DNA from 3 places in the Pseudovibrio sp. Ad26 genome. Region 3 is predicted to be linked to each of the others. Evidence: predicted binding sites of a transcription regulator. Region 3 holds the regulator's gene; each other region holds the start of a gene.
The links. Region 3 encodes PhoB, which activates phosphate uptake and scavenging genes when phosphate is short. Its sites were predicted from a motif close to TGTCATNNANCTGTCAT; they were not measured.
Positions count from the first base shown of each region.

Region 1: PsAD26_RS29235 (DUF465 domain-containing protein) is a predicted target of PhoB. The motif match lies at 1,340-1,356, and genes of this name have one in related genera.
Region 2: PsAD26_RS01690 (GNAT family N-acyltransferase) is a predicted target of PhoB. The motif match lies at 1,267-1,283, and genes of this name have one in related genera.

Region 1 is NZ_LMCE01000157.1:19,115-21,384, forward strand. Features, by position in the region: gene PsAD26_RS26735 (acyl-CoA synthetase) at 1-1,079, shown strand, start outside; gene PsAD26_RS29235 (DUF465 domain-containing protein) at 1,142-1,312, opposite strand; gene PsAD26_RS26740 (DUF465 domain-containing protein) at 1,711-1,923, shown strand; gene purE (5-(carboxyamino)imidazole ribonucleotide mutase) at 2,047-2,270, shown strand, end outside.
Region 2 is NZ_LMCE01000008.1:22,978-25,247, forward strand. Features, by position in the region: gene PsAD26_RS01690 (GNAT family N-acyltransferase) at 196-1,038, opposite strand; gene PsAD26_RS01695 (PAS domain-containing hybrid sensor histidine kinase/response regulator) at 1,399-2,270, opposite strand, start outside.
Region 3 is NZ_LMCE01000047.1:362,388-364,657, forward strand. Features, by position in the region: gene pstB (phosphate ABC transporter ATP-binding protein PstB) at 1-117, shown strand, start outside; gene phoU (phosphate signaling complex protein PhoU) at 151-855, shown strand; gene phoB (phosphate regulon transcriptional regulator PhoB) at 929-1,624, shown strand; gene PsAD26_RS08130 (GcrA family cell cycle regulator) at 1,772-2,270, opposite strand, start outside.

The DNA of each region.
Region 1 (2,270 bases), on a different contig from region 3:
ATGCAATCTCACTCAACTACACATCGGGTACAACAGGAAACCCGAAAGGTGTCGTTTATCATCATCGTGGTGCCTACCTTCTCGCACAGGCAAACATCATCACCGCAGCCATGGGCAAAAAACCGATTTATCTCTGGACACTGCCAATGTTCCACTGCAATGGCTGGTGTTTCCCATGGGCTTTGTCCCTCGTTGCCGGAACGCACGTCTGCCTCCGCCAAGTACGACAAGCCCCAATCTGGAACGCGCTGGCGGATGAGAAAGTCACGCACCTCTGTGGTGCTCCAATCGTGATGTCTACGCTACTCAACACCCCTGAAGATCAAAAACGTGCATTCACCCACGATGTTGAGTTCTTCACTGCAGCAGCTCCACCGCCTGAAGCTGTTCTTGCCGCTATAGCAGAGGAAGGCTTCAACGTTACTCATCTGTATGGGCTCACAGAAGTCTATGGCCCAGCTGTCGTCAACGAATGGCATGACCATTGGAATGAGCTTCCACCATCGGAACAAGCTGCGTTGAAAGCCAGACAAGGGGTCAATTACGTCGCCTTGCAGGACCTTGCTGTGCTTGACCCCGAAACCATGAAACCAGCCCCTGCTGATGGAGAAACCATCGGCGAAGTCATGTTCAAGGGCAATGTTGTGATGAAAGGGTATCTGAAGAACCCAACGGCAACACAGGAAGCCTTCAGCGGTGGTTGGTTCCATTCAGGAGACTTAGGCGTTCAACACGAAGACGGATACGTCCAACTCAAAGACCGCTCCAAAGACATCATCATCTCAGGAGGTGAAAACATCTCATCCATTGAGATCGAGGAAGTCCTCTACAAACACCCGGAAATCTCCGCAGCAGCAGTGGTTGCCCGTCCCGATGACAAATGGGGGGAAACTCCCTGTGCGTTTGTAGAGCTGAAAGAGAACAGCAGTGTGACGGAAGACGATATCGTAACCTACTGCAAACAGCATCTGGCCAGCTTCAAATCACCAAGAACTGTTGTCTTCACAGACCTACCGAAAACCTCAACAGGCAAGATCCAAAAGTTCGTACTGCGCGAAGAAGCAAAAAAGATCGGCTGACCCTAAACAAAAAATGCGCCGCTAAAAGCGACGCATTTTCTATTCGTTTAAGAAAAAGGAAGCTACCCTGTCACTCGTATTCGCGAGATCTCATCCTTAAGCTTCAACTTTTGCCTTTTTAGATTGCCTAGTTCGATCTCATCCATCGAAGGATGGTGCTTGGCTGTTTCCAGCTCCCTCTCAATGGTAGCATGGCGGCGTTCCAGCTCAGTCAAATGCTCACGGATGGACATAGGTTTTGATCCTCCTACATTGTCTCTGTTACAGGTGGATGATGGCACCATTTTATTGAGTTGTCGAACTATGATTAGCTGTTTTTTTGGGGCCTCTACAACGCGAGATCGCTAATTCATGAAAAACTTAGGGAACTTATAAATGACCCAGTAAATTTAATGGGTTTCATATTCCACTCAAAAGAGAACTTCACTAAGTATTCAACCCTATATATACGCTGCGTAAATCCGTCATGAGACAACACTTCCTGTAAAAATCGAGAGACTCTTGTTCATCACCGCTGCACATTCGGTATACTGTTGCCGAGCGGTGAATTGCGACAACGCGCCCCACCAGATTTGATCAATGATGGGTCTCGTTGCACACAGACCGATATGTGTCATGTGAGGACAAAACGATGACGGAAGATACTCTCGATCAGGATAGCAAGCGTTCCGAGCTCGCTGAGTTGCGACAGGAGCATCGGGATCTTGATCATTCTATCGACGCGCTCATTGAAACGGGACGGGCGGATCTTCTCCAGCTGCAACGCCTAAAGAAGAAAAAACTGATGCTCAGAGACCAGATTCAAGTGCTGGAAACACAGCTCTTACCTGACATTATCGCCTAAATTAGAGGCAGAGCTCTAACCTTCGTATACTATTGGCATTTCTTATTGTAATTGGGTTGAAACACGCCGCGTTATTTCTATAATCCGCGCTTTCTTCCCAGACGCTCAGAGGGTGCCCGTTTTATGAACCGCACAGATCAGCCAGAAGTCGCTATCATCATGGGAAGCCAATCCGATTGGCCAACCATGAAAAATGCTGCAGATACGCTAGAAGCACTGGGAGTTTCCTATGATGCTCGCATCGTCTCAGCACATCGCACCCCGGACCGTCTGGTAGAATTCTCCAAAACAGCAAAAGAGAACGGCTTCAAGGTTGTTATCGCTGGCGCTGGCGGTGCAGCCCATCT
Region 2 (2,270 bases), on a different contig from region 3:
AGGGAGATCGCAACCTGGATACAAAACACGAACGATTTTAGGGAAACACGCTTAATTGAGCGTTAAGCTATTGGGGTGAATTGCGCGCAGTTGGCTGAGAAATGCCAAAAATATGTAGAGATGCTAGCGCTTCTACGCAAATAAAAAAGGGCGGAAACCCGCCCTCTCCATTTTGAGATACTAGTAGCTCTGTGATCAGCTGGAATACCGGCTGGCATCTTGACCATAGTAGTTCACATAGCGTGAGTTCAGCTTGGACACTGGCATGATGATCAAAACATCAGTGGTACCGAACTGGTGATCAACAACTGCTCCGTTACCGATATAGGCGCCAAGGCGTAGATATCCTTTGATCAATGGGGGCAGAGAGCGCAGCGCAGCGCGTTGATCCACTTGGTCCTTTGCAATGCGGTTCATCTCCACGTACTGGTCCGGCAGTGCTGAAACATGCCATTCCTCCGGCGCACCAGCAAAATGATGCAGGAAGGAAAGCTGCTCAGCAAGAAGATCAGGATCAGTACCTTCGATAGAGGCACAGCCAATCATAACATCTACATTGTGCGTCAGCACATAAGACCAGATGCCATGCCATAGCAATTCTACGGTCTTCTTGGTGCGATAAGGTTTCAAAACACAAGAACGACCGAGTTCCATGAAATTCAGATCACTGTGACGATCCAGAATCCCTTGAATATCAAACTCGCCTGCTGTGTAGAAACCGCCATTGAGCTGTGCAAGTTCCTGACGAAGCAACCGGTATGTGCCTACAATCTGTGGCTTGAGCTTGGAAAACGGCTTGTTTCGAACCTGGCTGTTGTGATCAACGACCAGCAGATGATCACAAATCTCATCATAACTGTCACGGTCAAGCCGCGACAACTGCGTTTGTGCATCTGCAATTGCAGACATTTCTTCGTAAAACACTTCGTAGCGTAAACGTTGAGATTGCTTGAGTTCTTTGGCTCCGTTGGAAAGACGAACCTCGAGTGGTCCGACTTTGCCAAGGCTTTGTCCTGCCTCCGGCATTTTTCCAAGCATTGCCTGAGGGATCCACCGCGGCGCAGGTCGCCCTGACAGCTTACTCGGTGTGAACTTTTTTAGGACTTTCATCGGGGAAATATGTCCAGATCCAGCCATACTATTATTATCTCATATTGCTTAGGTGTTTAAGAAACATTGCAATAATGAGAACGCCTTTCTGAATTTGCACCAATTGAGTCACCCATGTCAATTTTGGGTAGTCAATCTGTGATATAAGCCCATTTTAGGACAGTTGAGTGACACAACACCAACATTTACCCGCGTAACGACGCTCACATTTGCTAAACAATGCTGCGGTCGCGGTTAATCTGAGTATAACAACCGCCTCGTGATATTGAACAGGCTAAATATACCGAGCTATCTCTTAGCATAGCGTTTTAAAACAGCCTCGAGATCCTGCTTTTTTAGGGGTTTGCTTAAAAAACCGTCTGCTCCGGCCTTAAGAGCCTCTTCTTTTGCCTCCGGCATAACATCTGCTGAAACAACATAAATTGGCACTTGCGACGCAGATTTGTCTTCCCTGCCTCTAATTTTGGAGATGGCTTCAAGTCCATCCAGACCGGGCATGTGCAGATCCATAAGCACAATATCAAATGTGCCGCTGGCACAGAGCGAAACAGCCTTATGCCCATCCTCCGCAAGCTCTGATCTGTGGCCCAGTTTGTCCAGTAGTGCTTGAACCAGCATCCAGTTAATTGGATTATCTTCGGCCACTAACACATTGAGATTTGTGTTTTGGCCTTGCTGTATAGGCGCCACCTCTTCTTCTGTTACATCGCTATCAACCTCATCTGTCAGCAGCGAGCCTGGTGAAAGCACCCGAAGCAGTGAGCTGCGACGAACAGGACGGGTCAAGTAGCCAGAAAACTCCCCGGTCTTGATGTCGGCAATCCGTGCCCGCTCCTGAGGTTTAATGAGGACAAAGATCTCTGGCGCACTCTCAGATTGCTGCCCATAGAAATTGCGAATGCGTTCCACATATTCTTCACCAACAAGCAAACGGTCAAAATGTGGCGTTAGAGGCAATTCTTCGAGTTCGTCTACTTGCAGAACCTTGGTGTGAATGAACCCGCTGGTGCTGAGCGTTTTATGGACAAGGCTGGCTTCAATCTGATTGCTGGTTACGATCGCGATGCGATCTTCATGACTTTCGGCAGGGTCAGCAGAAATCTCATCAACAGGCATCTCAAGAAGGAAGGTGGAGCCGCAACCCAACTGACTCTGAACGG
Region 3 (2,270 bases):
CAGCGCACCGCGTTCTTCCATCTGGGTAATCTGGTGGAAGAGGGGCTGACCAACGACATCTTCACCAACCCAAAAGACCAGCGCACGCAGGATTACATCACAGGCCGTTTTGGTTAAAAATAAAAGAGCGGTACTCTAAGGAGATATCCGATGAAAGATCATATTGTCTCTTCATTCAATGAAGAGCTGAAAGAACTGGCCGGACGTGTCGTTGAAATGGGCGGACTGGCAGAAACCCTTGTTCATGACGCTGTCACCGCACTGCTGAGACAGGACCGTGAGCTGGCAACACGTACCATCGCTGCCGATCAACGTCTGGACAACATGCAGGCCGAGTTGGAAGAGCTGTGCATCTCCGTGATCGCACGCCGCCAGCCAATGGCAAGCGATCTGCGCGACATCATCGCCGCCATGCGCATCTCCAACGATCTGGAGCGCGTCGGTGACATGGCCAAGAACATCGGCAAGCGGACACTGGCCATTGAATCCGAATTCAACAACAAGCAGCTCGCTGTGGGTGTTGAGCACATGTCTGATCTGGCACTTGAACAGCTCAAAGCCGTTCTGGATGCCTACACCTCTGGCGATCTTGAGGTTGTCCAGCGGGTGCATGTCCGCGATGACGAAGTGGATGCGCTTTACACCAGCCTGTTCCGTCAGCTGCTCACCTACATGATGGAAGACCCGCGCTCCATCACCATGTGCGCGCACTTGTTGTTCTGCGCAAAGAATATTGAGCGCATCGGTGATCATGCAACCAATATCGCAGAAAACATCTACTACATGATCTCCGGAAGCCACCTTCCAACAGATCGTCCAAAGACGGACGAGCTGGCGCAGACTACAACCGTGTAGAGTGTGTTCACTTATAACGAGCAGAATACACGCAATTGCTTTATAAGAGAAGGTGCAAAGAGAGCACTTTAATATGCCTAAGATACTGATTGTAGAAGACGAAGAACCGCTAAGCCTGCTGCTGCGCTATAACCTTGAAGCAGAGGGCTACACCGTTGACGTGTGCGCAAGAGGAGATGAGGCGGAAGTCCTGTTGCAGGAAAGCCAGCCAGACCTGCTGTTGCTGGACTGGATGCTTCCGGGCCTCTCCGGCATTGAGCTTTGCCGTCGTTTGCGGGCACGCTCAGAAACCGAGCGCATGCCGATTATCATGCTCACAGCGCGCGGCGAAGAATCCGAGCGCATCCGCGGTCTGGCAACCGGGGCCGACGATTACGTCGTCAAACCGTTCTCCGTTCCGGAACTTATGGCCCGTGTTCGTGCGATCTTCCGCCGTGCATTGCCAGAAGTTGTTTCCACAATGCTCAAGTCTGGCGACATCGAGCTCGACCGCGAAACCCACCGCGTGCGCAGAACAGGCCGCGAAATCCACCTCGGCCCCACAGAATACCGCCTGCTGGAGTTCCTCATGAGCGCACCGGGCCGCGTTTACTCCCGTGAACAGCTGCTGGATGGTGTCTGGGGCCATGATGTTTACGTAGATGAACGCACCGTGGACGTCCACGTAGGCCGCCTGCGCAAAGCCATCAACAAAGGCCGCATGAAAGACCCGATCCGCACCGTCCGCGGCGCCGGATACGCTTTTAACGACCAGTTCGCTGTTGGGTAAGTGTTTAAGGCACAAAAGGAAATCTAAAACCGCCCAAGGGCGGTTTTCTCATATCTACAGGTCACCGACATTAGCAGCTGGCAACCCCCAAAACAGCAAAAAGCCGGGCTTCGGACCCGGCTCAATACGTTGCTTTTTCAGCTCAGATTAGCTTGCGCGGCGGTTGCGGCGGTCGCTGACGGGCTGATAGGCAATGCTGCGGTGATGCGCACAATAAGGTGTGCCTGCATCTGACTGGCGCCCACAGAAATAGAAGTCGTCAGAACTCGGATCACCAATCGGCCACTTACAGGTGCGCTCATTCAATGTCAGGATGGAGGCGCGTTCTGAAACCGGAATAAAGAGATCGGAGGTTGGGACTGGAGAAATTTCTGGTTGGATAGCTTCAATCGGTTCAACTTTAAGGGCGTTGGCGCCTGCTATTGTTGGCTGAATCTGTCGGGGACTTGGAGAAGGCGCAACAGCTGCAATCGCTTCAGCCACTGTTGGTTTGGTTGAAGTGACAACCCTTGCCGTTGGGGTAGGCACCTTTCTCGTTTTGGTTGCGCCGCCTCCCGACTTAGCGCGACCTGAAAGACCAAGGCGATGAACCTTACCAATCACCGCATTACGGGTCACATTGCCAAGTTCCCCCGCGATTTGACTG